DNA from 2 places in the Arthrobacter sp. 10L430 genome. Region 1 is predicted to be linked to the other one. Evidence: riboswitches for the same ligand, from Rfam matches in the RefSeq annotation. Region 1 holds a riboswitch; the other holds the start of a gene.
What was found. Region 1 has a riboswitch for glycine ahead of gcvP (aminomethyl-transferring glycine dehydrogenase). Riboswitches for the same ligand answer to the same signal wherever they lie in the genome.
Positions count from the first base shown of each region.

Region 1 (14,634 bases):
TGGGTAGAACCCAATAGCGACTTCTTGAAGGGGAGAAGCCTTGATAAAGGAATTCAACGCGCTTCGTTGTTCCCTTGAGCGGCATTACTCGCTGCATTCCATACCGCCAGCCCAAACCCGGGCGCCAGGCGGGGAACTCATTTCAACCGAAAACGGCCGGCTTCCCGGTTGATCAACGCCTACGTTTTAGAGTCTCGCCGTCCACTTCCTGATGTCCTCACACGCACCGGCCCGCTCAGAGGGCTCCCCACGGCCTCGTTGACGACGCCGAGCCGAGCCCGGGCCCAAAATCCATTAGGTGACACATGAAAGCCAAGCCTCTGCACGCAACGATACTCATCCCCTTCCTTCTGGCCGGTGGAATGATGGCTGGCGCCGCCTCGCCGGCATCCGCCGCCGGAACAACCTACTTCGTCAGTGCAGTCGGCAGCGACAGCAACACAGGCACATCCGCAACGACCCCCTGGAAGTCCCTCACCAAAGTCAGCCAGGCCGTCCTTAAGCCCGGAGACACAGTCAGCTTTCGGCGCGGCGACACCTTTACGGGAGGCGTCGTAACCGCCCAAAGCGGCACGTCGACAGCGCCGATCACGCTGAACAGCTACGGCACCGGTAACCAGCCGATAGTAACCGGAGGAAAATCCGGGAACTGTTTCCGCATCAACGGCAATTTCACTATTGTGGAAGGTCTGCGCGCGGTTTCCTGCGGCTATGCCGGCTTCAGCGTCGTCGGTGACAACGACACTGTGCGGAATTCCAGCGCGTCCAGCAACGCAGCAGGTCTGAAGGTGAGCACTGGCTCTGATTTCGGCACGTACACAGGAAATGCCCTGACGAACAACAACATCATGAACGTCAACACGCGCGGCACGAACTGCGGAACTTCACAGGCGGTTAATTGCAGCGACGATTCCGGTGCCTTTGGCATATTGATCAACGGCAATGACAATGAGGTCTCCGGCAATACCGTTTCCGGTTCCGCGGCTGCATCCTTCGACTTCAAGCTCGACGGCGGGGCCATCGAAATCTTCAACGGCAACCGTAACAACATCCACCACAACACCGCCGTGGACAACAACGCGTTCTCCGAACTTGGACGGTCATCCGCTGGAACCGCGGACAACAACACCTACCACTACAACCTGGTTCGTTCCACGTGCGGCACCAACTGCGCACAGGCGAAAGGCTTCATCGGCCGAGGGGCCACCACGTCGTTCGGACCGACCAACGGCACTGTCTTCGAGCACAACACCGTCTACCTGACCGGCCCGGACTCCCAGGCCATGGTGTGCCACGCCTCCTGCCCGGCCACCACCGTGATCCGGGGCAACATCCTGGTCGGCGTCAAGAACTCGCTGTGGATCAACGGCTCGGGCTGGACCGAACGCCAGAATGTTTTCAACGGACCCCGGAACTTCACACCGAACAGCACTTCCACGACGGCGCCGGCAGGCTTTGTCAACGCCCCCACGGACCTGCATCTGACGGCCACCAGCCCCGCCATCGACCGCGCCGGCGTGGGCAGCTCACTGACAGACCTCGACGGTGCTCCGGTGGCCCAGAACGGGGACTGCCGAGGAACCGCAGACGCTGACTCAGGCGCCTACGAATACGACTCACCCAACTGCTGACCAGCCTGATCGGAAAGGGCTGCCGGAGTTTCGGGAGGACCCCAGGCCAGACCAAGGGTCCTCCCGATACGCAAGGTATGCGAATGCCGAGGGTAGTCCAGCGGGCTGAAATTTGTCGTCATATCTGGGCCTTCAGTAAGGCGGGAAATGTGTCTAGGCTGTGACCACCAGAGCCAGGACAGGTCTGACCTCGCGTGACGGACAGGGAGTGCATCGATGCTTTCACTTTGGCTGGACCGGGCCCGTTCCTTTACATCTGATCCTTTCGTTCCCAATGCAGAATACGACGCCGTTGTTGTCGGCGCGGGCATCACCGGTCTGGCAACCGCGGTGTTGCTGGCAAGGTCGGGAATGAAAGTAGCAGTCCTCGAAGCAAGAACAGTCGGGGCAGGAACGACAGGCAACACCACGGCCAAACTGACCCTGCTCCAGGGCACCATCCTGTCGGGACTGCGCCGTCAATACTCCCAAGAGATGGTCAACGCGTACGTCGACGCCAACAGGGAAGGGCAGGCCTGGCTGCTGCGCCACCTGGACGACAACGAAGTCCCCTACCAGCGCCGCGACGCCTACACCTATGCCATGACCGCCGAAGGCGACGAAAAGGTGCGGTCCGAGCTTGCAGCGGGTCAGGCAGCCGGCCTCGACGTAGAGGAAACAGGCGACACCGGACTTCCCTTCAGCACGCGCCGGGCGATCCGCCTGCCCGGCCAGGCCCAATTCAACCCCATGGACGTATTGGAGAGCCTGTGCGTCGATCTCCGGGCCCACGGGGGCGTCCTCAGCGAAGGAGTGCGGGTCCGGGACGTCGCTGGCGGGAGCCACCGGATCGTGAGGACCAACGCGGGCGCCATCCGCACCAAACTGGTGGTGCTGGCTACGGGGATTCCCATCCTGGACCGGGGCCTGTATTTTCGGCAGGGAGCCCTCACCCCAGGCCCGTCTGGATGAGCTCTTGGACTGGGGAAAACGCCACTTTCCGGGCGCCGACGTAACCCACTCGTGGTCGGGGGAGGACTACCAGGCGACCAACCTCATGCCCTTCTTCGGCAAACTGCCCCGCGGCGGCGGGAAAATCTACTTCGCCACCGGCTACAACAAATGGGGCATGAGCAACAGCATCGCCGCCTCCCTGGCTATCAGCGCAGAGATTCTCGGCGGCCAGCTCCCTTGGGCCGACACCCTCCACCACAGGAAAACCTCACCGGCTGGAGCTGCCGCCGCCATCAGCTTGAACGCCGACGTCGCTAAGACTCTGGCGGACAGCTGGGCCAAGCTGAGGACCGCAAAACCCGACACAAATAACACGGTCCCGGACGAGGGCTCCGGCACCATCCTCCGGCACGACCGCAAACCCGTGGCCGTGTCCACGGTCAACGGGAAGACCTGCCGTCTCTCAGCTGTCTGCACCCATTTGGGCGGGATCGTCAGCTGGAACGACGCGGAGAAGACCTGGGACTGCCCGCTGCACGGTTCCCGCTTCGCCGCCGACGGCCAGGTCCTGCAGGGACCCACAACCAAGGACCTCCCCGCCGCCCAATAGGCCTCGGTACCTCATCCTTGGGGCTTTAATGTGTGAGCGGTTCGAACGCTTCCGGCCGCTTATGCGCCAAAACGCAAGCGGACGACGGCGGGAGGTCCCGCCGTCGTCGGCTCTTCCGGTTCGCTAGTTGGCGTCCCGCGGGTTCTCTGCGCTGCGCCGCAGTGTAGATGTCCGCAGTGTAGATGTCCGGACTGGCAGGACTATGCGGGCGGCCTGGACGGGGTCCAGGCCGGTGACGAGGGTGCCTCAAGGCGCTCAATCCGATGGGACTCCTGACTGGGAATGGCCTTCCGCCAGAGTCTGGAGTGGCGTTTTACTTCAGTGCGAGGCCGTGCTCGTCCAGCGCATCCTCGATGATCCGGAGCGCCTTCGGACCCACGCCATGAAGTTTGGACAGTTCCGCCCGGGCGACACCGGCGAGACTTTGCAGCGATGTGAAACCTGCCCCGGTTAGGGCACGCGTGGCCGGCGCCCCGATCTTGGGAAGAGCGTCGAGCGGTGACGTTGTCATGGTTGCGCTCAGCTCTCGGTCTTCTGCGGGGCGAGTTCGCCGTAGAAGTAGGATGCTGTCACTCCGCCGTCCATGAGGAAGTCGCTGCCGGTGATGAACGCGCCGTCCTGGCCCATGAGGAGAGCGCCCACCGTGCCGACCTCGTCCGGAGTGCCGCCGCGCCCTGCCGGGGACAACCCGATCATGCGGCGGTATCCCTCGCCTCGGGGGCCGGTCAGTTCATCTTTGGCCAGCGGGGTGAAGATGATGCCGGGGCTGATCGTGTTGATCCGCGCGCCGCGTTTGCCCCATCGGACGGCCTCGGCCATCACGCGGAGCGAGTTGCCGCGCTTGGCCAGCTGGTAAGCGTGAAGGGAGTCTGTGACTTGGTCCGGCTGAAGCATCGGGAGCGCCAACAGTTCGTCGGCCGGCGTGGTCGCGAGAGCTGTATTTTCCTCGGGAGTCAGGGCACCCAGGCGGTGCCCTGACTGCGAAGCGATGACCACGCCGGCGCCGCCGGGGGCGATGACGTTCCCGAATTCCTCAAGCAGCACGGCAGTCCCGTACAGGTCCACGGCCAGGATGGTCGCCGGCGACGCTTGGCTGGGAGAGACACCCGCGGCGTGTATGACGCCGGTGACGTCGCCCAACGCCGTGGCCGCCTCGACGAGGGTATGAATGGACTGGCGCGAGGACACGTCGACAATCATTGTGCTGACCTCGAAACCGGCGTTGCTCAGCACCTCGGCCGCCGCGTCGGCGTTGCCCTGATTCAGGTCCGCCAACACAACCTGCTTGCCCGCGCTGACGCGCCGGGCGATTGCCTGGCCGATCGAGCCGGCTCCGATGACAACAATGACGTCGCCCATGATGGTCTCCTGTTCCTTGGTACTTCATCCACCCTAGAAGCCTTCAACCAGGGACGGGAGGCACTGTGAGTACCTGTATCAACAGTCCCTTCCACCTTGGGATCGTCTCCTGTTGTATGGATGTGAACCTCAGCGAGCCCTTTCCTGGGCCGCCAACAACCTAGGAGCAACAATGACCACTCGCCCCAGCACCGTGCTGGTAGTCGGCGCGACCGGCAGCATCGGCCGGCTCGTCGTCGAGGAAGCGATCCGGCAGGGGCACACCACCCGGGCCCTGGTGCGCAACCCTGACAAGGCCCGGCGGCTGCCCAAGGAAGCGGAGGTCGTCGTCGGGGACGTTACCCGGCCCGAGACGCTGGCCGGCGCCGTGGAGGGGGTCGACGCCGTCGTCTTCACCCTCGGCTCGGACGGCGCCGGCAAGGTCGGTGCCGAGACTGTGGACTACGGCGGGGTACGCAACGTTCTGGCAGCCCTGGGCAATCGGACAGTCCGGTTAGCCCTAATGACCTCTATCGGCGTCACCAACCGCACCGGAGCCTACAACCGGTCCACCGAGGCCCACGACTGGAAGCGGCGTTCCGAACGGCTCGTCCGTGCCACCGGCCTGCCGTACACGATCGTGCGGCCTGGCTGGTTCGACTACAACGGGCCCGACGAACACCGGCTCGTCCTGCTCCAGGGCGACACCCGTCAGGCCGGGGACTCCAGCGACGGCGTCATTGCCCGGCGCCAGATTGCCCAGGTCCTGGTCCGCAGCCTCAACTCACCGGGCGCGGAGCGCAAAACCTTCGAGCTCGTTGCAACCGCTGGCACCGCGCCCGCGGACTTCGAGGCCCTGTTCGCCCCCCTCGCAGCGGATCCCACCGGCGGACTCGACGGCGTGCACGATCAGCCGAACATGCCGCTGGACGGCGAGCAGCAACACGTGCGTGAGGAGCTGCGCGTACTCACGCGCTGACGCCCTGCCCCCTGGCGGTCCCAGCACCGCCCGCCCCAGCTCCGATTCTGGAGAAACGAAAGGAAACACAATGCGAGCAACCATCATGTACGCAGCCGGAGACGTGCGCGTGGAGAACGTGCCCGACCCCGTCATCCAGGATCCGACCGACGCGATCGTGCGCATCGTGAATTCGTGTATCTGCGGATCGGACCTGCATCCCTACCACGGCATGCCTGCCTCCGAGCAGGGTAGCCCGATGGGGCACGAGTTCATCGGCGTCGTCGAGGAGACGGGCAGGGACGTGTCCAGGCTGAAGAAGGGCGACTTCGTCATCGCCCCGTTCGCCTGGTCCGACGGGACCTGCGATTTCTGCCGCGAGGGCCTGCAGACCTCCTGCCGCCACGGCGGGTTCTGGGCCGCCGGCGGCATCGGCGGCGCCCAGGCCGAAGCCATCCGCGTCCCGTTCGCTGACGGCACGCTGGTCAAGGCACCGGTCGACGAGGATTCCGCGCTGCTGCCCTCCCTGCTGACCCTCTCCGATGTGTACGGCACCGGCTACCACGCCGCCATTAAGGCCGGAGTGAACGAGCGGACAACCGTCACGGTCATCGGTGACGGCGCTGTCGGCCTGATGGCGGTGCTGTCGGCCAAGCAACTGGGTGCCGAGCAGATTATTCTGATGGGCCGGCACAAGGCCCGCACCGACCTGGGCATCGAATACGGGGCCACCGACGTCGTCGCCGAGCGCGGCGAGGAAGGCATTGCCAGGGTCCGTGAGCTAGCCGGTGGCGACGGCACCCATACGGTGCTCGAGTGCGTAGGACACCGGCCGGCGTACGACCAGGCACTCGGCGTGATCCGTCCGGGCGGTGTCATCAGCCGCGTCGGCGTGCCGCAGTACGAGGATGCCCCGATCGGATTCGGCAGCATGTTCGGCCCGAACGTCACCCTCACCGGCGGCCCGGCCCCCGTCCGCGCCTACATTGAAGCCCTGCTGCCCGGTGTCCTCGACGGCACCGTGAACCCTGGCAAGGTCTTCGACCGCAGCATCAGCCTCGACGACGTGCCCGACGGCTACCGCGCCATGGACAACCGCGAATCCCTCAAGGTCCTCGTCCGCCCCTAGCGCACGTCGCCCCCACTGCTATCCCCCACGAAAGGAAGACCTCATGGCTACATGGCTCATCACAGGATGCTCGACCGGACTCGGCCGGGCTGTCGCTCAGGCAGTGCTCGCCCACGGCGACAACGCGGTCGTCACAGCACGGAACGTCACCACGGTTGACGATCTCGCGGCCGCCTTCCCCGACACGGCACTGGCCCTGCCCCTCGACGTCACCGACCGGGCACAGATCAGCTCGGTGGTGCAGCAGGCCCGGACGCGCTTCGGGGGCATCGACGTGCTCATTAACAATGCCGGCTACGGCTACCGCGCCGCGGTGGAGGAAGCGGACGACGCCGACATTCGGCAACTGTTCGACACTAACGTTTTCGGCGCAGTGGACATGATCAAAGCGGTCCTCCCGGACATGCGCGCGAAAAGGGCTGGGTCCATCCTGAACATCTCCTCCATCGGAGCGCGCATCTCACCGGCCGGCTCCGGATACTACTCGGCAACAAAGTCGGCCCTGGAGGGCCTGTCCGGATCCCTGCACAAGGAACTGCAGCCGCTGGGCATCAAGGTCACCGTCATCGAGCCCGGCGCGTTCCGCACGGACTTCGCCGGCCGCTCACTCACGCAGTCAGCGACGGCGATCGAGGACTACGCAGAGACGGCCGGGAAACGGCGCAAGGAGAACGACACGATCCACGGCACCCAGCCGGGCGACCCAGCCAAGGCGGCAGAAGCGATCCTGGCGGTCGTCAACAGTGCGAACCCGCCGTCGCTGATAGTGCTCGGCAAAGACGCTTTCGACGCATTTGCCGCCGTAGCCCAGGCAGAGCGCGCCGAGCTTGACCAATGGCGGGACCTCAGCCTCAGCACAGGCGTCGAGGGCTGAGGTACGGGCTGCGGCGGGTCAGCTACGTAAACCGCAGCTCAGAGTTCGATGGCCCAGCCTTCTTGGTAGTCACGGTGGTCTCTGTAGGGGGCTGCCATACACATCAGGACGTATTCGCTGGTGCCGTCGACTTCGCTGCGGATGTCGGTGACGAGCGGGACGTTGGCCAGCATCTGTCGTTTCGCGGCGCATTCAGCGAGGATGCGGCCGGGGTTGAACCATGCGATGTAGACCCGGTCTGTGGCTTTGCATTCGAGGTGACCGGGTGCGTGGTCGGCGCGAGCGTCGAGCACGATTCGTTCGTTGGCGGAGTAGAGGGCTGCGGTGTCGCTCCCGGGTCTACCAAACCATTCCCAGGGCGCAGGTGAGGCGGCCAGCGCGATGGCTTCGTCTTCGGCGATCCGGGCTTCGAGGAAGGCGATGATGTCCATGCCCCAATCCTGCCATCCTGCGGGCACCATTTCTGATGCCCATCACGCCCGTTATCCGCCGGCGGGTTGGAACAATTCGACCACGTTGCCGGACGGATCTTCCCTCAGGATCTGCTGACCGCCCGGACCCTTGACGATGTCGTTCCGGAACGCGAGGCCCGCAGCGCGAAGCCGGTCCACTTCGGCCGCGATATCGCTCACGATCAGGTGGATGCGGTTCCATCCCCCCGGGGCAGGCACCGTGCCATCCGGCATTGACCGCCCTGCCGAGCTGGTTGGCCCGCTCAGCAGGAGCCGCAGCCGGCCGCGTACGACGTCGGCGAATGCCGGTGCGGCCCTCATCCTGAGTGTGAATCCGAGGTGCTTTGTGTAGAAGTCGATTGCCGCGTCGACGTCGTCCACCATGTATCGGACGCTGACCATGTCCGTAAGGTCGCTGGGCATGTCTAGATCCTCTGAACTCGTTTGGGAGTACTCGATTGCGTAAAGCAGGAACTGGATTCGCGTGTTCAGTTCGTCCGCCGTGCGGACGAACACCGGGTAATTGTCCTGGTCGGCAGCCCCTTCGGCCGCCGGGTCGGGGATGCTCCAGTGCACCCTCGCAGGCGGCCCCGGGAAATCGGGGCATACCTCCCGTACGCGGTCGCAAAGGCTGATCACATAGTCGAACCGGTGCTCTGCGAACTCACTCAGATGCTTGGAGCGGGCGCCGCTAATGTCAATGCCGCGCTCACGCATCACGCGTACGGCGTTGGGGTGCAGGTCCTTGGGGTGACTGCCCGCACTGACGGCTTCGATTTGGGAGCCGCCGAGGCTGGCCAAGATCGCCTCGGCCATCTGGGATCGGGCGCTGTTTCCCGTACACAGGAACAACACACGAACGCGTGGCTGAACCGGCTGAAGGCCAGGACCGCCCGCGGGCGGTGTCAGCACAGCGGGAACCAGCCGTAGGCCGGGGTGAAGCGCCGCACCGGCTTCGGCGAGCCGTTCGCGATACAAAGCCAGGTTGAGGCTGCAGTACGTGTCACGTCCGTCGGCCGAGCTGCGCCGCATGGTCAATCAATATATTTTGATTGATTTGCACCGATTTGATGCCGGCCGGTAGGCGCTATGGGGAGAGGCACCAAACGCAGGACGACGACGGTAGGACATCCCGCCGTCGTCCACTTTGCATGCGGTTCTGAGCCCTGTTCGTCGGAAGCGCCCCGGGGTTACGATGCCGTGTGACCTTCACCCACGGCTACGCGGACAACGACGGCCTTCTCATGTACTACGAGGTCCACGGCCGGGTGGTGCCCGGCCAGCCGCCGCTGCTCCTCATCCCGGGAGGCGGCTCCACCATCGGCACCAACTTCAGCGAACTCATCCCGCTGCTGGCCGAACAGCGCCAGGTGATTGCCGTTGAGGAGGAGGGCCATGGCCGCACCCAGCCGACCCGCCGCCCCCTCACCGCCGGGAACTCCGCCGGCGACATCCTCGCCGTTTTGGAGCAGCTCAACGTGGAAACCGTGGATGTGCTGGGATTCAGCGCCGGCGGCCACACCGCCATCGCGCTGGCACTAGGGCATCCCGCCGCGGTCCGGCGCCTCATCGCCGCCTCTACGTTTGTGAGCCGCGATGCCGTGCCGGACGAGTTCTGGGACGGCATGGCGAAGGCCACCCTGGACGACATGCCCGACACCTACAAGGATGCCGACCGCAGTCTCAATCCCGAACCGGGCCACCTGGAGCGACTCTTCGAACTGGACAGCCGGCGCATCCTGGACTTCGCCGGCTGGTCCGACGACGAGCTGCGCACCATCAAAGCCTCCACGCTGGTGGTGAGCGCAGACCGCGACGTTGCCACTGCCGAGCACGCCGCGAGGATTGCCAGCGTCATCCCGGGCGCCCGCCTGCTGGTCATCCCCGGTGGCCACGGCGATTACCTCGGGGAGCTGGCGGCCAGTGCCGGGGACCTCCGGACGATGCATGCCACAGTCCCGTTCCTGCTGCGGTTCCTCGACGACTGAGTCTTGTTGTAGGGGAGCGGCACCCAAAGCAAGCGGACGACGGCGGAACGTCCCGCCGTCGTCCGCTTTGCTGCCCTGCTGGCGGCTTTCTCGAGGCTGCAAAAGGACTCATTTGACGTATATTTTGCATCCAGGCCGGAGAGCAGATAATGTGTGAGCCGTGTCACCCACCAGTGGCACGGCTTATGATCTGCGGCGGGAGAGTCCTGCCGGTACGTTCAGCAGGCGCCGTAGGAGCAAATCCTCCCCAGGAATCTCTCAGGCCCACGTACCGCCGCGGCAAGGCAACTCTGGAAAGCAGTCCGGGAAACCGGGCTCACCGACGGTGCAAGTGGCGCCTGCTAACAGCAGGCAAAGCGGAAACTCTCAGGTCCAATACAGAGCGGGGAGGAACCCGAATCATCGTGGCACTCCAGTGCCACCTGAATTATGGAGTTCCTCACATGACGATCCAGTCGTCCCCGTCCACATTCGCAGACCGCCACATCGGCGCCCGCCGCCAAACAGACATCGACACCATGCTCAAGGCTGTCGGCTACGACAGCGTGGATGGCCTCGTCGACACTGCAGTCCCCGATTCCATCCGCCAGGAAAAGCCTCTCAGCCTGGACAGCGCCCTCAGCGAAGTTGAAGTGCTCGCCGGGCTGCGCAAGCTGGCTTCCAAGAATAAGACGGCCGTGCAGATGATCGGCCAGGGCTACTACGACACCGTCACGCCGCCGGTCATCCGCCGCAACATCCTCGAAGCCCCGGCCTGGTACACGGCCTACACGCCGTACCAGCCGGAAATCTCCCAGGGCCGGCTCGAGGCGCTGCTGAACTTCCAGACCATGGTCCAGGACTTGACGGCACTGCCGGTCGCCAACGCGTCCCTGCTGGACGAGGCCACCGCCGTCGCCGAAGCCGTGTTGCTGATGCGCCGCGCCAACAAGAACAAGACGGCCCGCGACGGCAAGACCGTTATCGACGCCGACTGCCTGCCGCAGACCATCGCCATCGTGCAGGGCCGCGCCGAAGCACTTGGTTTCGAGGTGGAGGTTGCCGACCTGTCCCAGGGCCTGCCCGACGGTGACATCAACGGGGTCGTACTCCAGCAGCCCGGGGTTTCCGGCCGGGTGTGGAACCAGTCCGGTGTGATTGCAGAGGCGAAGGAACGGGGCGCGCTGGTCACCGTGGCAGCCGACCTTCTGGCCCTGACGCTGATTACCCCTCCCGGTGAGCAGGGCGCCGACATCGCCGTCGGCTCCACGCAGCGACTGGGCGTCCCGCTGTTCTTCGGCGGCCCGCACGCGGCCTACATGGCGGTGCGCGAAGGCATGGAACGCACGCTGCCTGGCCGTATAGTCGGCGTCTCCAAGGACAACGCCGGCGTCCCCGCCTACCGCCTGGCCCTGCAGACGCGCGAGCAGCATATCCGCCGCGAAAAGGCCACCTCCAACATCTGCACCGCGCAGGCCCTGCTGGCCATCGTCTCCTCGATGTATGCCGTCTACCACGGCCCCGACGGCCTGAAGGCGATTGCCGAGACCGTCCACAACAACGCCAGGGCCCTCGCCGCCACGTTGAAGGTCGCTGGCCGGGAACTGGTCAGTGAATCCTTCTTCGACACCGTCACGGTCCGCGTGCCCGGCAAGGCCCGGAAGGTCATTACCGCTGCCGAGGCCCGGGGCATCAACCTGCGCTTTATCGATGCGGACACGGTTGGCGTGTCAGTCGATGAGACGACGACGGCGGAGGTCCTCTCCGCGGTGGTCGTCGCCTTTGGCGCCGGTCCGGTGGTGGCGGCCAAGGGTTTCGAACTGCCCGAGACTGTGCTGCGTTCTTCCGATTTCCTGCAGCACCCGGTGTTTAACACCCACCGCTCCGAGACCCAACTGCTGCGCTACATCCGCAAGCTCTCGGACCGGGACCTCGCCCTGGACCGCACCATGATCCCGCTGGGCTCGTGCACCATGAAGCTGAACGCCACCGCCGAGATGGAGGCCATCTCCTGGCCGGAGTTCGCCTCCATCCACCCGTTCGCCCCGGATTCCCAGACCGAAGGCTGGCGGGAACTGATCGGCGGCCTGGAAGCCGACCTCGCCGAAATCACCGGCTACGACCAGGTGTCCATCCAGCCGAACGCCGGTTCCCAGGGCGAGCTTGCGGGCCTGCTGGCAATCCGCGGCTACCACCTCTCCCGCGGCGACGACCAGCGCAACGTGTGCCTGATCCCGGCCTCGGCCCACGGCACCAACGCGGCCTCCGCCGTCCTGGCCGGAATGAAGGTTGTTGTAGTCGCCACGGCGGCCGACGGCACGATCGACCACGCCGACCTCAACGCCAAAATCGAGGCCAACAAGGACGTCCTGTCCGCGATCATGATCACCTACCCGTCCACCCACGGCGTGTACGACGCCGATGTGCGTGAGGTCTGTGACTCGGTGCATGCGGCCGGCGGCCAGGTCTACGTCGACGGCGCCAACCTCAACGCCCTCGTGGGGCTCGCCCAGCCTGGCAAGTTCGGCGGCGACGTGTCCCACCTGAACCTGCACAAGACCTTCTGCATCCCGCACGGCGGCGGCGGCCCGGGCGTCGGTCCGGTCGCTGCCAAGGCCCACCTGGCGCCGTTCATGCCGGGCGACGCCAACAAGGCCGCTCACGAGGCAGGGCATGGTGTGGCGATCTCGGCTTCGCGCTTCGGCTCGGCCGGTGTGCTGCCCATCTCCTGGGCCTACGTGAAGCTCATGGGCGGGGAGGGCCTGACTGAGGCCACCAAGTCTGCGCTGCTCGCGGCGAACTACATTGCTTCCCGCCTGAACGAGTTCTTCCCGGTGCTGTACACCGGCGAAGGCGGACTCGTGGCGCACGAGTGCATCCTGGACCTGCGAGAACTGACGGCCAGGACCGGCGTCACCGCGGAAGACGTGGCCAAGCGCCTGATCGACTACGGCTTCCACGCGCCCACCCTGGCGTTCCCCGTTGCCGGCACGCTGATGGTGGAACCCACCGAGTCCGAGGACCTCGCGGAGATCGACCGCTTCATCGACGCGATGATCACCATCCACGCCGAGATCGAACAGGTCGCCGCCGGGGACTTCACACTCGCGGACAGCCCGCTGCGCAATGCACCGCACACCGCTGCCGCCGTCATCAGCACCGACTGGGCCCGCAAGTACCCACGCGAGCAGGCTGTCTTCCCGGTCCCGACGCTGAAGCAGGACAAGTACTTCCCTCCGGTAGGCCGGATCGACGGCGCGGCAGGGGACCGCAACCTGGTCTGCTCCTGCCCACCTCTTTCCGAGTTTGAAAACTAAGGATTTCTGATGACTGAGAACTACACCGCGCTCTACGAAGAGCACAAGAAGGCCGGCGCCTCCTTCACCGACTTCGGCGGCTGGCAGATGCCCCTGAAGTACTCCTCTGAGCTGGCCGAGCACCACGCCGTGCGCAACGCTGCCGGCCTGTTCGACCTCTCCCACATGGGCGAAGTCTGGGTCACCGGCCCGGACGCCGCAGCCTTCCTGGACTACGCGCTGGCCGGCAAGCTGTCGGCGGTTGCCGTCGGCAAGGCCAAGTACTCGCTGATCTGCCAGGAAGACGGCGGCATCATCGACGACCTGATCTCCTACCGCCGCGGGGAGGAAAAGTACCTCGTGGTGCCGAACGCCGGCAACGCCGTCGTGGTCGCCGCCGCCCTGGCCGAACGGGCCGCCGGCTTCGACGTCAAGGTGGAGGACGTTTCTGCCGAGACGTCCCTGATCGCCGTCCAGGGACCGAACGCAGAAAGCATTCTGCTGGCGCTGGTCCCGGGCGAGCAGCACCCGTTCGTTACGGAGCTCAAGTACTACGCCGCCGTCGAGGTCGAAATCAACGGACAGGAACTGCTGCTGGCCCGCACCGGGTACACCGGCGAGGACGGCTTCGAGATCTACATTCCCAACGAGGACGCAGCAGGCCTGTGGGAGGCATTGCTGGAGATTGGCGCCGGGCACGGGCTCATCCCCGCCGGCCTCGCCTGCCGCGACTCCTTGCGGCTGGAAGCCGGCATGCCGCTCTACGGCAACGAGCTCTCCCGTGAAGGCAACCCTTATGCCGCAGGCCTGGGCCCGGTTGTCTCCCTCGCCAAGGAATCCGACTTCATCGGCAAGGCGGCCCTGAGCGAACTCAAGGCAGCCGGCACCGGCTCCACCACTGGCCGCAAACTGGTGGGCCTCAAGGGCCTGGGCCGCCGTGCCGGCCGCGGCCACTACCCGGTCCTCAAGGAAGGCAACGTCATAGGCGAAGTCACCTCCGGCCAGCCCAGCCCCACCCTCGGCTACCCGGTCTCGATGGCCTACGTCGACGTCGAACACGCTGCGCCGGGCACCGCCCTGGACATCGACCTGCGCGGCAAGGCAGAGCCGTTCGAAGTCGTCGCACTGCCTTTCTACAAGCGCGAAAAGTAAGTCCCGTACCGTCGGGACCGGCATCCTCCGCGTGCTCGGTCGCGTAGACGCCCGCTGAGCGGACGTGACGCTCCCTTAGACGCACGCTTCCGGATGTCGGACCCCGACGGAGCCACCATAAAGGGCGCCTTCGAAAGCCAAGGGTGCTGGGGTGTACGGCCTGCCGCTGGTTGAGCTTGTCGAAACCGAGGCCACAGCAAGCTCGATCATTGGGGGTTGAGCTTGCCGACCCCCGCAGCCGAACCACCAGATTTCAAACGTAAGGAAAAAACATGAGCAAGGTTGTTGCTGAAC
Region 1 covers NZ_JBFTJD010000019.1:4,093-18,726, reverse strand. The annotation lists gene AC1DDG_RS15670 (hypothetical protein) at 1-85, opposite strand, end outside; gene AC1DDG_RS15665 (hypothetical protein) at 306-1,631, shown strand; gene AC1DDG_RS15660 (NAD(P)/FAD-dependent oxidoreductase) at 1,848-2,582, shown strand; gene AC1DDG_RS15655 (Rieske 2Fe-2S domain-containing protein) at 2,587-3,174, shown strand; gene AC1DDG_RS15650 (helix-hairpin-helix domain-containing protein) at 3,488-3,685, opposite strand; gene AC1DDG_RS15645 (SDR family oxidoreductase) at 3,694-4,533, opposite strand; gene AC1DDG_RS15640 (SDR family oxidoreductase) at 4,706-5,491, shown strand; gene AC1DDG_RS15635 (alcohol dehydrogenase catalytic domain-containing protein) at 5,562-6,599, shown strand; gene AC1DDG_RS15630 (oxidoreductase) at 6,643-7,473, shown strand; gene AC1DDG_RS15625 (DUF6221 family protein) at 7,512-7,904, opposite strand; gene AC1DDG_RS15620 (arsenate reductase/protein-tyrosine-phosphatase family protein) at 7,956-8,957, opposite strand; gene AC1DDG_RS15615 (alpha/beta fold hydrolase) at 9,128-9,913, shown strand; glycine riboswitch at 10,100-10,197, shown strand; glycine riboswitch at 10,199-10,304, shown strand; gene gcvP (aminomethyl-transferring glycine dehydrogenase) at 10,357-13,209, shown strand; gene gcvT (glycine cleavage system aminomethyltransferase GcvT) at 13,219-14,340, shown strand; gene gcvH (glycine cleavage system protein GcvH) at 14,613-14,634, shown strand, end outside.

Region 2 (14,634 bases), on a different contig from region 1:
AAAGCGGGCAGTGAATTCTCGCAAGTGTGCCGTGTCCAATCTTCGCGTACGTGTCTGCAGCTGGTGCCCGGTGAGGCAGCCTCAAGTCTATCCGCCGTGTCTGGCTGCGGGCTTGATACACCCGGGCGCCGCCCTGCTCAGAGCCGTATTTGCGCCGTGTCCGTGAGCAACATCGCATTGCTGTCCGGGCGTGGCCCGTCCGGACCGGCAATGAAGCGGTCGGCGTCTTCCAGCTGCGTGAGCGGCATTCCGGACAACGCTGAAATCTGCCGCACAGGCACCTGGAAGGTCCGGAAGGGCCCAAGGGGCGGGGGCTCGTCCGCCAGCAGCCGCTCCGTGATGGCCCGGGCCAGCTCCTCCTTGCCCAGCAAGGGCGACTGATCGAGCAGGAATCCCGCGGCGGCCAGCTGCCCCTCCATGGTCCAGACGGCGATTTTCCAGAATTTACGGGGTATCTGCACTCCCCTGTACGGCAGATCGTCATCTGCCAGGACCGGGCCGGTAAAAACGCTGATCCTGGCGTCGTACTGTTCCGCGTGGTTGAGCACATGGTCCTCAAGGCCCCGCCACAGTTCCACTCCCTGGTTGAAGTCCGAGGCCTGGGGAGCGGCGTTGGAGTAGGTGAACGTGTCCTGGTTGGCCGTCCGCGCCGTGGTTTCATCGCCCCACACGGGGTCAAGGCGCCGGACCAGATGCCCGCGGTCCAGGTCATTATTCTGGTAAACCTCGGGGCCGGCCTGCACGTTCCGCGGAACCCTGGTGTCAAAATGCCAGATTCCCTCACGGGCCAGCGGCACGAGTTCGCTCCCGTTGATATTGACGGCGGCCACGACGGCCAGCCTGCGCGCAGCTCGAAGCCGGATGGAGAAGTGCGTGTAGTCCAGGAGGACGGTGGAACCGGCGGGGGCGGGCAGTTCGACAGAGACCCGCAGAAAGTCGGGAACATATCCGCCGCCGCCAGTGCTCAACATAGCTCAATGGTGGCACCCGGGACTGACACTGTGGAGTGCTCGAGCGGTGCGGCGCTGCCCGGATGCGGCGCGTGCGGCTGGTGCGGCCGCATCCTCCGGCGAAGGCTCCCTTGACTCTGGCTCTTCCCGTGGCAAGTGTTGAACCATGGCGACGAAAGACCACGGACCGGTTGCCGCCGAGCGCCGCGATCCGCACGGCCGCAGGGGAACAGCCGTCCAGCTGGCCGCGCTCCTGCTGTTCCTGGCTGGCTCCGCGCTGGTGGCCCTCCTCGGTTCACAGGCCACCATCAACAACGTCGACGGCTGGTACGCCTCGGCCAGCAAGGCGCCGTGGTCCCCGCCGAACTGGGTGTTCGGACCCGTGTGGACGCTGCTCTACACCGCCATGGCGGTGGCCGCGTGGCTCGTCTGGCGCCGCCAGGCTCCCCCGGCCCGGTCAACCGGAACTCAGACCTCCGCAACCCGGACAGCGCTCACGGTGTACGGCGTTCAGCTGGCCCTGAACCTGGCCTGGACGCCCGTGTTCTTCGGTCTCTATCCGGCGCTGGGCACGGCCGCGCTCTGGCTGGCACTGGCGATCATCCTCGCCCTCGCCCTGGCTGTGGCCGCGACAGTGCTGTGCTTCGGTCCGATCAGCCGCGCCGCCGGATTGCTGATGTTGCCCTACCTGTCGTGGGTAGTCTTCGCCGCGAGCCTGAACCTCTGGGCAGCCGTCAACAACTGACGGCTCAGCACTCCACCACGTTGACGGCGAGTCCGCCCATGGCCGTTTCCTTGTATTTGGAGCTCATGTCCCGGCCGGTCTCCCGCATGGTAACGATCACTTCGTCGAGGGACACCCGGTGCGAGCCGTCGCCCCAGAGCGCCATCTTGGCGGCGTTGATGGCCTTCGCTGCCGCGATTGCGTTCCGCTCGATGCAGGGCACCTGCACGAGCCCGCCGATCGGGTCGCAGGTCAGGCCCAGGTTGTGCTCCATGGCGATTTCCGCGGCGTTCTCCACCTGCGCCGGCGTGCCGCCCATGACCTCGGCCAGGCCCGCGGCCGCCATCGACGACGCCGATCCCACCTCGCCTTGGCAGCCCACTTCCGCCCCGGAGATTGACGCCTGTTCCTTGTACAGCACCCCGATGGCGCCGGCGGTCAGCAGGAACTTCACCACGACGTCGTCGCGGTCCTGCTGGGTGGCCTTGTCCATGCCCGGGGCGAAGTGCAGCGCGTAGTACAGCACCGCGGGGATGATGCCCGCGGCACCGTTCGTGGGCGCGGTCACCACCCTGCCGCCCGAGGCGTTTTCCTCGTTCACGGCCAGGGCAATCAGGTTGACCCATTCCTGCCAGTACTTCGGGTCCCGGTAGTCGGGATCATGGTCCCGGCTTTCCTTCAGGAGCCGCTCGTGCCAGTCGGGAGCACGACGGCGGACCTTCAGCCCGCCCGGAAGGAGACCCTCGCGCTTGAGGCTGGTCTCCACGCAGCCCTCCATCACCGAGTAGATGTGAAGAAGCCCTTCGCGGATTTCAGCTTCGGTGCGGGACGCGCGCTCGTTGACCAGCATGATCTCGCCGATCGAGAGTCCCTTGGACTGGCACCGGCCCAGCAGTTCCGCGGCGGTGCGGAACGGCAGCGGAAGCTCCTTCTTAGACTCCTCAAGCTCCTGCTGGGCCGCGTCCTCCTCGCCCTCACGGACGATGAAGCCGCCGCCCACCGAGTAGAAGGTGGCGCTGTGCAGCACCCCGCCGTCCGCGTCCGACACCGTGAAGGTCATGCCGTTGGTGTGCCTAGGCAGGATCGTCAGCGGACGCAGGACCATGTCCTTCACCCCGTAGGGCAGCGGCACGGAACCGGCCAGCTGCAGCGTGCCCGTCTCGGCGATCGCCGCCAGCCGTTCCTCGACCTCGTCAGGCAGGATCTTCTCCGGGTGGAAACCTTCGAGACCGAGCAGGATCGCGGTCATGGTGCCGTGGCCGTGGCCCGTGGCCGCCAGCGAACCGTACAGGTCCACCCGCAACGACGCCACCCGGCCAAGGTCTCCGGAAGCCTTAAGCTCCTCTGCAAACACCGCGGCAGCACGCATGGGGCCCACCGTGTGCGAACTGGACGGGCCAATTCCGATGGAGAAGAGGTCAAAGACTCCAACAGCCATTGTCGGTTCCTAACTAGGTCTTGCTGTGGCCCGGCAGATGGTCCTGCCGGATGACTGAGTGGCCGCGGGTCGCGGCTTGCAGCCGGTCAGTACGGCGGCGGGCGGCAGCTAGTGGCGGCCGCCCGCCGTCGTGCTGTTTTAATCCACGCTACGCGGTTTTTGCCGCGGCGAGGTCGAAGCGCTTACAGCTCGCCGCCGTTCTTTGAAGCGTATTCCTCGGCCGACAGCAGCGGGCCCTCCGATTCGGCGGCGACCTTGAACAGCCAGCCGGCGCCGTACGGATCACTGTTGATCAGGGCCGGATCGTCGACGACGGCGGTGTTGATTTCCGTGACCTCGCCGGTCACCGGCGAGTACAGGTCCGAAACGGACTTGGTGGACTCCACCTCGCCGCAGGTTTCCCCCGCCGTCACCGGGGAACCAACCTCGGGCAGGTCCACGTACACGATGTCGCCGAGGGCGTCCGTGGCCACGGCGGAGATGCCGATGGACACAACGTTCCCGGCCTCGCGCGCAACCCACTCGTGCTCGTCGGAGTACTGCAGTTCACGGGCAACTTTTGCCATGTGTTTTTCCTTTACTTTTGAAAACTTGGTGCTAAATCAGTTGTGGCTGGGTTACAAACTGGCGGTGGCCGGGTTGGCTGGCGGATGAGCGAATTCCTCCGCGTGCTCGGTCGCGAGGGCGCCCGCTGAGCGGACGCGACGCTCCCTTAGACGCACGCTTCCGGAATCCCCTCACCCGCCGACCGCCGGGTTTCAGTTCTGGACGCCAACAGTTTTCGAAAAGACGTCAGTTCCGAAAGAAACCGTCGCTCTTCGATATCTTCTAGAGCCAACCCCCGGCAGGCGGTCCATCCACCAGCACCTTTGGCTTTCGAAGGCGCCGGTGCCCGTTGGTCCCGATGCGGCGGCGCGTCTCAAAAGGTGAGCTGCTGGCACCCTTCGGGGCTGGCATCCGGAAGCGTGCGTCTAAGGGAGCGTCACGTCCGCCCAGCGGGCGTCTACGCGACCGAGCACGCGGAGGATGTCAGCCCCGACGGGGCCAGCCCCGGGGCCGGGTACCGATGAGGTACCCGGGCGGGCGGCCTACTTTGAGCGCTTGTAGAAAGGCAGTGCGACGACTTCGAACGGCTCCGTTTTGCCGCGCAGGTCGATGTCCAGGGCCGTGCCGGGTTCGGTGAACTCGACGTCGACGTAGGCCATCGCGACCGGGTAGCCGAGGGTGGGGCTGGGCTGGCCGGAGGTGACTTCGCCGACAACGTTGCCGTCTTTGAGGACCGGGTAGTGGCCGCGCCCGGCACGGCGCCCGAGCCCCTTGAGGCCCACCAGCTTGCGGCCAGTGGTGGAACCGGCGCCGACTGCCTTGAGCTCGCTCAGAGCCGCCTTACCCACGAAGTCCCCATCCTTGGACAGCGCGACGACGGGACCCAGGCCGGCGGCGAAGGGGTCGCCGTCGAGGGAAAGCTCGTTGCCGTACAGCGGCATCCCGGCTTCGAGGCGGAGCGAATCGCGGGAGGCGAGTCCCGCAGGCGTCAGCTCCCCTTCGTCCGCAATGGCGACGATGGCCTGCCAGAGGGCGGCGGCGTCGTCGTTGTCCACGAAGATCTCGAAGCCGTCCTCGCCGGTGTAGCCCGTGCGGGCGAGCAGAAGTTCCTGGCTCGCACCGCCCACCAGGAAAGGAACTTCCACGGCGGCGTAGTACTTCAGGCCGGTGACGAGCTCGTGCTGCGCGGCGGGAACCAGGCGGAGGAGGATCTCCTCGGCCTTGGGACCCTGGACGGCGATCAGCGACGTGGCGGCGGAGACATCCTCAACCACGGCGTCGAACCCGGCGGAACGCTCAGCCAGGGCCTGGGCAACCACCTTGGCATTGCCGGCGTTGGGCACCACCAGGAACCTGTCCGTACCGCCTTGTGCGGTGTCCTCAGTAGCGGGCCGGCGGTACACGATGAGGTCGTCGATGATGCCGCCGTCTTCCTTGCAGATCAGCGAGTACTTGGCCTTGCCGACGGCCATCGCCGAAATCTTGCCGACGAGCGCGTAGTCCAGAAAGGCTGCAGCGTCCGGGCCGGTGACCCAGACTTCACCCATGTGGGAGAGGTCGAAGATGCCTGCCGCGCTGCGGACGGCGCGGTGTTCGGCCAGCTCGGAGCTGTATTTGAGCGGCATCTGCCACCCGCCGAAGTCGGTGAAGGAGGCGCCGAGCTTCTTGTGCTCTTCGTAAAGGGCGGTGTAGTTCTCAGACATGGGCGGATCCTCAGTTTTCAAACTCGGAAAGCGGCGGGCAGGAGCAGATCAGGTTGCGGTCGCCCAGGGCGCCGTCGATCCGGCCCACGGGCGGGAAGTACTTGTCCTGCTTGAGGGAGTGCACCGGGAACACCGCCTGTTCGCGCGGGTATTCGCGGGCCCAGTCGGAGCTGATGACGACGGCGGCGGTGTGCGGGGAGTTACGCAGCGGGCTGTCCGCCACGCTGAAGTCGCCGTTGGCCACCTGGTCGATTTCAGCCCGGATGGCAATCATCGCCGTGATGAAGCGGTCGATTTCGCCCAGGTCTTCGGACTCCGTGGGCTCCACCATCAGCGTGCCGGCAACAGGGAACGCCAGGGTGGGCGCGTGGAAGCCGTAGTCGATGAGGCGCTTGGCAACGTCCTCCGCCGTGACGCCGGTCCTGGCGGTGAGCTCGCGCAGGTCCAGGATGCACTCGTGGGCCACGAGCCCGCCCTCGCCCGTGTAAAGCACCGGGAAGAAGTCGTTCAGGCGGGCCGCAATGTAGTTCGCGGCGAGCAGCGCGGACTTGGTGGCGTCAGTCAGGCCGCTGCCGCCCATGAGCTTCACGTAAGCCCAGGAGATCGGCAGGACGCCTGCTGATCCGTAGTTCGAAGCGGAGATGGGCACGTCATTACCTTCGGTCCAGGTCGCGGCGTTGCCGGGCATGAACGGCGCCAGGTGGGCCTTGGCAGCGACCGGACCGACGCCCGGGCCGCCGCCGCCGTGCGGGATGCAGAAGGTCTTGTGCAGGTTCAGGTGCGAGACGTCGCCACCGAATTTGCCCGGCTGGGCGAGCCCCACGAGGGCGTTGAGGTTGGCGCCGTCGATGTAGACCTGCCCGCCGGCTGCGTGTATGGCGTCGCAGACTTCCCGGACATCGGCGTCGTACACGCCGTGGGTGGACGGGTAGGTGATCATGATCGCGGACAGTGCGTCCTTGTGCAGCTCGATCTTGGCGTTGAGGTCGGCGTGGTCGATCGTGCCATCTGCCGCCGTGGCCACAACAACAACCTTCATGCCGGCCAGGACGGCCGAGGCCGCGTTGGTGCCGTGGGCGGAGGCCGGGATCAGGCAGATGTTGCGCTGGTCATCGCCGCGTGAACGGTGGTAGCCGCGGATGGCCAGCAGGCCCGCGAGCTCGCCCTGGGAACCGGCGTTGGGCTGGATGGACACCTGGTCATAGCCCGTGATCTCGGTCAGCTGCGCTTCAAGATCTGCAATCAGTTCGCGCCAGCCCTCGGTCTGGGAATCCGGGGCAAACGGGTGGATGGACGCGAACTCCGGCCAGGAGATCGCTTCCATTTCGGCCGTCGCGTTCAGCTTCATGGTGCACGAACCCAGCGGGATCATGGTGCGGTCCAGCGCGAGGTCGCGGTCGGACAGCCGGCGCACGTAGCGCAGCAGCTGGGTCTCGGAGCGGTGGGTGTTGAACACCGGGTGCTGCAGGTACTCGGACGAGCGTTCGACGGCGGCGTCCAGGGAAAAGGCGTCCGTCGCCTCAACGGCCGTGGCACCGAAGGCGCCGAGGACGTCCTCGACAATTGCCGCCGTCGTCGTTTCATCGGTGGAGATGCCCACGGTGTCCGCGTCGATGCTGCGGAGGTTGATGCCCCTGGCCTCGGCCGCGGCGATGATGTCCGCCGCCTTGCCCGGCACAGACACGGTCACGGTGTCGAAGAAGCTGTTGTGGAGGACGACCAGCCCGGCAGCCTTCAGCGAGGTGGCGAGGGTCCTGGCGTGGCGGTGAGCGGTTTCGGCAATCGCCTTCAGCCCGTCCGGACCGTGGTACACGGCGTACATCGAGGCGACGATGGCCAGCAGGGCCTGCGCGGTGCAGATGTTGGACGTCGCCTTCTCGCGGCGGATGTGCTGCTCCCGGGTCTGCAGTGCGAGGCGGTAGGCCGGAACTCCTGCAGAGTCCTTGGAGACACCAACGAGGCGGCCCGGCATCGAGCGCTCGAGGCCCTTCTGGACTGCCATGTAGGCGGCGTGGGGTCCGCCGTAAAACAGAGGCACGCCGAGGCGCTGCGCCGAGCCGACGGCGATGTCCGCACCCTGCTCGCCCGGAGGGGTAATCAGCGTCAGTGAAAGGAGGTCCGCGGCAACCGTCACCAGTGCACCGCGCTCCTTGGCGGCAGCGATGACCTCGGAGTGGTCGAAGACGCGGCCGGAAACCCCGGGCTGCTGGAGGACAACGCCGTTAATGACGCCGTCAGGCAGGCCCTGGGACAGGTCGGCGACCTCCACCTCAAAGCCGAGGGCCTCGGCGCGGCCCTTGACGATGGCGATGGTCTGCGGCAGGCAGTCGGCGTCGAGCACCGTTTTGCCGTCGTGGGCGGCCTTGTTCTTGTTGGCCCTGCGCATCATCAGCACGGCCTCGGCCACGGCGGTTGCTTCGTCCAGCAGCGAAGCGTTGGCGATGGGCAGCCCCACGAGGTCCTGCACCATGGTCTGGAAGTTCAGCAGGGCCTCGAGGCGGCCCTGGGAGATTTCCGGCTGGTACGGCGTATAGGCCGTGTACCAGGCCGGTGCTTCGAGGATGTTGCGGCGGATCACCGGCGGGGTCACGGTGTCGTAGTAGCCCTGGCCGATCATCTGCACGGCCGTCTTGTTCTTCGCGGCAAGCTTGCGCAGCTCGGCGAGGGTTTCAACTTCGCTCAGGGCCGGGGCAAGCTCCAGCGGGGAATCCTGCCGGATGTCGTTGGGAACTGCGGTATCAACCAGAGCATCAACGGTGTCGTAGCCGACAGCCTTGAGCATGGCGTCGACGTCGGCTTCACGGCGGGCGCCGATATGCCGGTCAACGAAGGACGTGGAGGCTGAATTGACAGTCAAGGGAACTCCATAACTAAGGCGGCGCAGGGTACGCCACATCGATCGGGTTCCTCCCCGCTCTGTATTGGACCTGAGAGTTTCCGCGTTGCTGTGGTTTGCGCACAGCCCCGCTTGCACCGTCGGTGAGCACAGCATGTCCTGATGTTCGGGATCATCCCGGGACTCCAGACGGACAGCCTGCTACTTTCCAGAGTTGCCTTGCCGCGGCGGTACATGGGCCTGAGAGATTCCTGGGGAGGATTTGCTCCTACGGCGCCTGCTTGTACCTACTTGCAGAACTCTCCCGCCGCAGATCAAAGGCATATTCAGTTAGCGGTGACAACAGCCACAGAGGCTATTCTCCTATGTCCGGAACGCGTCCGCAAACTGTCTCGTAGCGGCCGGATGGTATTGCCGCCGGCGCTTTCAGCACCGGCCGGTCAGCCCCGGAGCCGCTCCAGCGCGGCAAGCAGGCTCTCGACGTCGGCGGCCGTCTCGGCAGCTGTCGCGGCCGGCCCGATCGACAGCATCGCATTGAAATACAGGCCGTCCCCCATGTACAGGACCGCCTTCGCGAGCCCGGGCCCCACATCCTTGGCGATCTCATCGAGCCAGCGCTGCTGAATATGGGCGAAACGCCGCCGGGTCTCCTGATGGGCCACCTCTGCGAGCCGCGTTGCCGCCACAATGACGCGGTCGAGGGGGGTGTCTGCCCACACTGAGGATTTGATGAAGTAGGCGGCCGCACCTTCGGGCGCCGTGGCCATGGCCCGGGCATCGGCCTCGGCATGCTCGTCCAGGCGGTCCAGCAAGACCCCGATCAGGGCCTCCTTATTCGGGAAGTGGTAGAGCAGGCCCCCTTTGGAGACCCCGGCGCGCCCGGCCACGGCATCCAGGGTTGCTGCTCGCTCGCCTACCTCGATGAGGAGGGATTCAAAGGCGTCGAGGACGGCACTGCGCGCTACTGGTTTTCTGGCCATGGCTCCCATCATGCCTGTTCTGGTCATTCGTTCGATAACTGTACCGTCCAGACGGTACAGTTAAGTTATGACCGCGTCCGCAGACCTCCAGCAGCAAAAGCCCACCACCCAAGCAGCAGCACAGCCCTCCCCCGCCAACGGCGGAGCCCGCGACTGGCTTGCCCTGGGTCTGCTCATGTTTCCGGTCCTCCTCGTGGCGGTGGACAACACCGCGCTGACCTTCGCCCTGCCGGCAATCGCGCGGAGCCTGGATACGTCCGGAGTGCAGCTGCTGTGGATCGTGGACGCCTACGCCCTGGTCCTGGCCGGGCTCCTGGTTGCCATGGGAGGCCTGGGTGACAGGATCGGGCGCCGCCGGCTGCTGCTGATTGGCACCATGGGATTCGCCGGAGTCTCGGCCGCCACGGCGTTCGCCCCAAGCGCCGAATGGCTGATTACCGGCCGTGCCGCACTGGGCTTCTTTGGCGCCATGCTGATGCCCTCCACGCTCTCGCTCATCCGCAACATTTTTCCGGACCCCAACAGGCGCAGGCTGGCGGTCGCAATCTGGGCGGCAGGCTTCTCCGGCGGCGCAGCCCTCGGCCCGATTTTCGGCGGCTGGCTCGTGGAGCAGTTCTGGTGGGGCGCGGTCCTGCTCGTGGCCGTGCCCATCATGCTGCCGCTGCTCATCTTCGGCCCGTTCTTCATTCCGGAGTCCAGGGACCCCAGGCCGGGCCGGGTGGACATGCCCAGCATCCTGCTGTCAATGCTGACCATGGTGCCCGTGGTCTACGGAATCAAGGAACTGGCCACCGAAGGCCCGGGCGCACAGGCCCTGTCCATCATTGCCTTTGGCATGGCCATGGGCTTCGTCTTCGTTCGTCGCCAGCAGCGGCTCGCGTCCCCGCTGCTGGACCTGTCCCTGTTCAGGAACAGGGTGTTCAGCACGGCCATCACAGCCAACGTGCTGGCGCTGTTCTCCTTCAACGGCTTCATCCTCTTCCTGGCACAGCACCTGCAACTGCTGGAAGGGATGTCGCCCTCGGCGTCGGGGACTGCCATGCTGCCCGCACTGACGGCCACCGTGGTGGCGGGGCTTCTGGTGGTGCCGCTGGTCCGGAAGATTCGGCCCGGGTTCGTGGTGGCCGGCGGCCTGTCGCTGAGCGCGTCGGGCTACTCCCTGGTGGCTTTTGGCGACCACTCCGCCGGACCGGCCCTGCTGCTTGGTGCACTGCTCCTCCTTGCCCTCGGCGTGGGTGCCGCCGAAACAATCTCCAACGACCTGATCCTAGGCGCCGTGCCGCCCGCGAAATCCGGGGCCGCGGCGGCGATTTCCGAGACGGGCTACGAAGTGGGCTCACTGCTCGGAACGGCCGTTCTTGGATCGATCCTGACCGCCTCGTACCAGAGGCAGCTTGCACTGCCCGCAGCCGTTACCCAGGTGGCGCCGGCAGACTCCGCGGACCGGGCCCGGGAAACCCTGGCGGGGGCCATGGAGCTTGCGGGAACGTTGCCGGCGCCGCTGTCCGAGGCCCTCGCCGCGGCCGCCCGGGCGGCCTTCGACTCGGGCGTCCACATCACGGCGGCCATCGCGCTGGTACTGATGGCGGGAGCGTCAGTCCTCTCCGCCGTCGTTCTCCGCCGGGTGCCGAGGGCCCGCTAAGGGACCGCGGAGGAGCGACGGCGGCCTGCCGCGGCCGCTGCTCAGTGGCCTTCGACGAAGGCCTGCAAGGCATCGAGCAGGCCTTCGGTTCCCTCCTTCCTCCCGGCCACCTGGTCAACCTCCGTGAAGTAGGCGCCCTGTTCGGTCAGCGTCAGCAGGGTACCGTCGCCCTCAGCCTGAAGCTCCACCGTGCTGAGCGAAACGGACGTGCGCTGACCGTCCAGCAGCATCTCGTAGGTATAAACGATCCGCTCGTTATCCACGATGTCGTAATAGAGGGCATGCATGGTCGAAACGAAACCGCCCTCGGGCCCTCCGACGTCCGTCTCACGGCCGCCCTCCCGGAACTCGAGGCTTGATTCGCCCTGGTTCCACTCCGGCGGGCCGCCAAACCACTTCTTCTTGCTGGCGAAATCCGAGAACGCTTCAAAAACGCGCGACGGCGGGGCGTTGAGCGTGCGTGACAACGTGAAGCTGGCATGCGTGATGGGGGTGCTCATGGCGTACTCCTGGTTGTTGTTGTGGGTGGATCATCTGAATCAAGGAACGACTCGAGCCGGTCGAGGCGGCGTTCTTCAGCCGTCCGGCGCGAGCTGAGCCAGCCCTCCGCACGGCGGACGGCAGCGGGGACAATGGTGCAGCTGCGCACGCGTCCGATCTTTTCGCTGCGGACCAGGCCACTGCCCTCCAGGACCTGCAGGTGCTGGAGGATTGCCGGCAGGCTCATGGCAAACGGTCGGGCCAGCTGCGAGACTGACGCCGCGCCGTCGCAGAGGCGGATAAGGATCGCCCTCCGGGTGGGGTCGGCGAGCGCCTGGAACACGGAATCCAGGTCCGAATCCTCCGCCAGCTGATTGTTAAGCACATGCTTAAGTATTCTCCGCAACCCCGGAAAGTCAAGGGTTCAAAGCACAAAACAGCCCCGGAGGAACTCCGGGGCTGTTTTGTCGGTTCCGCGGGCGTCGGCCGCCTGCGGATCTCAGATTTTTAGGCTGCGGTTACTTGCTGTCGGGCTGTGTGACGCTGGCCGAGGCCTTCATGTTCTCGGCACCCACCATCCAGGCGTACTGCTCCAGCTTTTCAATGAAGGCGTGCAGCAGGTCTGCGGTGGTGGGGTCCTCTTCATCCACCTCGTCATGGACCTTGCGCATGGTGCCCACGGCGGCCTCAAGCGCGGCGACGATCCGGTCGATCGCGTCCTTGGTGTTGATGAGGCCTTCCGGGAACTGGGCCAGGCTGGTGGACTTGGCCACCGTCTCGCTGCGGCCATCGGGCAGCGCGTGCAGGGCGCGCATCCGCTCCGCCATGTCGTCAGCAAACGCCCTGGCGGCATCGACAATCTCGTCCAGCTGCAGGTGAAGGTCCCTAAAGTTGGTCCCCACAATGTTCCAGTGCGCCTGCTTGCCCTGGATGTGCAGTTCGATCAGGTCCGCAAGCACGGCCTGCATGTTGTTGGTCAGTGTCGGTGAAGCTTTCATTCGTCCTCCTCGAGTGGTCCAGTAGCTCCGACGCTACCGCAGGCCGGGTCAGGGCAGGCAGGAGCAGGCCCAAAATTTCACGATCAGCTTACTTACCATTCCTGTCATATATGAATGCTATTCAAATTAACCCTTGCCAGCCGCCGCCGGGCTGTGCATACTAAATGAACGTCATTCATTTAGTGACGGTCGTCTCTCTGGAGTAGTCATCATGATTGAAATCACCTGCCTCGATTCACCCTCCTCCCTGGCCCGGACAGTGCCGTCCGCGCGTCCGGCACTGCGGATCGGCGTCGTCCAGCACCGTTGGCACAGCAACGCTGCTGCTCTTCGCGCCGAACTGAACGACGGCATCGAGCGCGCAGCCCGCCTCGGCGCCACAGTTGTCTTCCTGCCGGAACTTACGCTGTCCCGCTATCCGGCGGACCAGATTCCGGACAACGATCTGTCCCTCGCCGGACAAACCAGGCCACGCCCCTCGGACGCGGCCGAGGACCTGCTCACCGGCCCCACCTTCCGCTTTGCCGCCGAAGCTGCCCGCAGGCACGGCATCTGCGTCCACGCCTCGCTCTACCAGCGGGCGGACAACCCCGACGGCCCGGACGACGGCTTGGGACTGAATACTTCCGTCCTCGTGTCCCCCGGCGGCGAACTGCTCGCCCGCACGCACAAGCTGCACATCCCCGTCACCGCCGGCTACTACGAGGACCGGTTCTTCCGCCAGGGCCCGCCCGCGGATGACGCCTACGAAGTCCACTCGCCTGCCGAACTCGGCGGCGCACGCCTCGGCATGCCCACCTGCTGGGACGAGTGGTTCCCCGAACTGGCCCGGCTGTACTCGCTCGGCGGGGCGGAACTGCTCGTCTATCCGACGGCCATCGGGTCCGAACCGCTGTTCCCGGAGTTCGACACCCAGCCCCTGTGGCAGCAGGTGATTGTGGGCAACGGCATCGCCAACGGCCTGTTCATGGTGGTCCCGAACCGCTGGGGCCAGGAGGGCAGCCTCAACTTCTACGGATCCTCCTTCATCTCCGACCCCTACGGCCGCATCCTGGCGCAGGCTCCGCGGAACGAGTCAGCCGTTCTCGTCGCGGACCTTGACCTGGACCAGCGCCAGGACTGGCTCACGCTGTTCCCGTTCCTGACCACCCGCCGCCCGGACACCTATGCCCGGCTCACCGAACCCGTCCGCCACGATGCACCGTTCGGGGACGAGGCGGGTCCCGCGATTTCGACCAGTTCAATCAGTGGTTATGCGCCTGCCGAGGTGACCGCATGAGCGCGTGGCGCATGCCCGCCGAAACGGCACGCCAGGACCGGCTCTGGATGGCGTTCCCCACGGGCGGCTACACCCTGGGCGACACAGCCGAAGAGGCGCACGCCGCGCGTTCCGTCTGGGCCGCCGTCGCCAATGCCGCCGTTGAATTTGAGCCGGTCACCGTGGCGGTGGCCCCCGACGACGTCGATACCGCCGCGCGTTACCTCGATCCCGCCGTCGACGTACTGACGGTGGAACTGAACGACGCCTGGATGCGGGACATCGGCCCCACCTTCGTGCTGGACGGCGCCGGCCGGCTTGGTGCGGTGGACTGGGTCTTCAACGGCTGGGGCGCCCAGGACTGGGCGCGGTGGGACAAGGACTCGCTCATCGCGGCGGAAGTCGCCGGCCGGTCCGGCGCCCACCATCTCGTGTCCGGTCTGGTTAATGAAGGCGGCGGCATCCATGTGGACGGCGAGGGAACCGTGCTGGTCACCGAGACCGTGCAGCTGGACCCGGGCCGCAATCCCGGGCTCACCAAACCGGAGATCGAAGCGGAGCTGGCCAGGACCGTCGGCGCCAGGCACGTTATCTGGGTTCCTAGGGGCCTCACCCGTGATTCGGAGCGGTTCGGCACCCGCGGACATGTGGACATCGTGGCCGCCATCCCCTCGCCGGGCACACTGCTGGTCCATTCACAGCAGGACCCGGCGCACCCGGATTTCGAGGTCAGCCGCGAGATCGTCAGCTTCCTGTCCACCACCCGGGACGCGGCCGGGCGTGAATGGAACATCATCGAGGTTCCGGCCCCCACGGTCCTCACGGACGCCGAGGGCTTCGTGGACTACAGCTACATCAACCATGTGGTGGTCAACGGCGGAGTCATCGCCTGCACCTTCTCCGACCCCAACGACGAGAAGGCCCTCCGCATCCTTGCCGACGCCTACCCCGGGCGCCGCGTGGTGGGCATCGACGCCCGCGAGCTCTTCGCCCGCGGCGGCGGCATCCACTGCATCACCCAGCAGCAGCCCGCTGCGTCCTGGAAAGGTCAGTCATGAGCCAAACCACCCGCGCCAGCG
Region 2 covers NZ_JBFTJD010000029.1:8,849-23,482, reverse strand. The annotation lists gene AC1DDG_RS18925 (lipid II:glycine glycyltransferase FemX) at 1-24, opposite strand, end outside; gene AC1DDG_RS18920 (DNA/RNA non-specific endonuclease) at 138-971, opposite strand; gene AC1DDG_RS18915 (TspO/MBR family protein) at 1,117-1,695, shown strand; gene AC1DDG_RS18910 (L-serine ammonia-lyase) at 1,700-3,112, opposite strand; gene gcvH (glycine cleavage system protein GcvH) at 3,295-3,678, opposite strand; gene gcvT (glycine cleavage system aminomethyltransferase GcvT) at 4,201-5,361, opposite strand; gene gcvP (aminomethyl-transferring glycine dehydrogenase) at 5,372-8,218, opposite strand; glycine riboswitch at 8,416-8,514, opposite strand; gene AC1DDG_RS18890 (TetR/AcrR family transcriptional regulator) at 8,638-9,177, opposite strand; gene AC1DDG_RS18885 (MFS transporter) at 9,245-10,819, shown strand; gene AC1DDG_RS18880 (SRPBCC family protein) at 10,861-11,319, opposite strand; gene AC1DDG_RS18875 (ArsR/SmtB family transcription factor) at 11,316-11,684, opposite strand; gene AC1DDG_RS18870 (Dps family protein) at 11,818-12,297, opposite strand; gene AC1DDG_RS18865 (nitrilase-related carbon-nitrogen hydrolase) at 12,509-13,576, shown strand; gene AC1DDG_RS18860 (agmatine deiminase family protein) at 13,573-14,613, shown strand; gene AC1DDG_RS18855 (APC family permease) at 14,610-14,634, shown strand, end outside.
Region 2: it holds a riboswitch for glycine, as region 1 does, so the genes downstream of both, gcvP (aminomethyl-transferring glycine dehydrogenase) here and gcvP (aminomethyl-transferring glycine dehydrogenase) in region 1, are expected to answer to the same signal.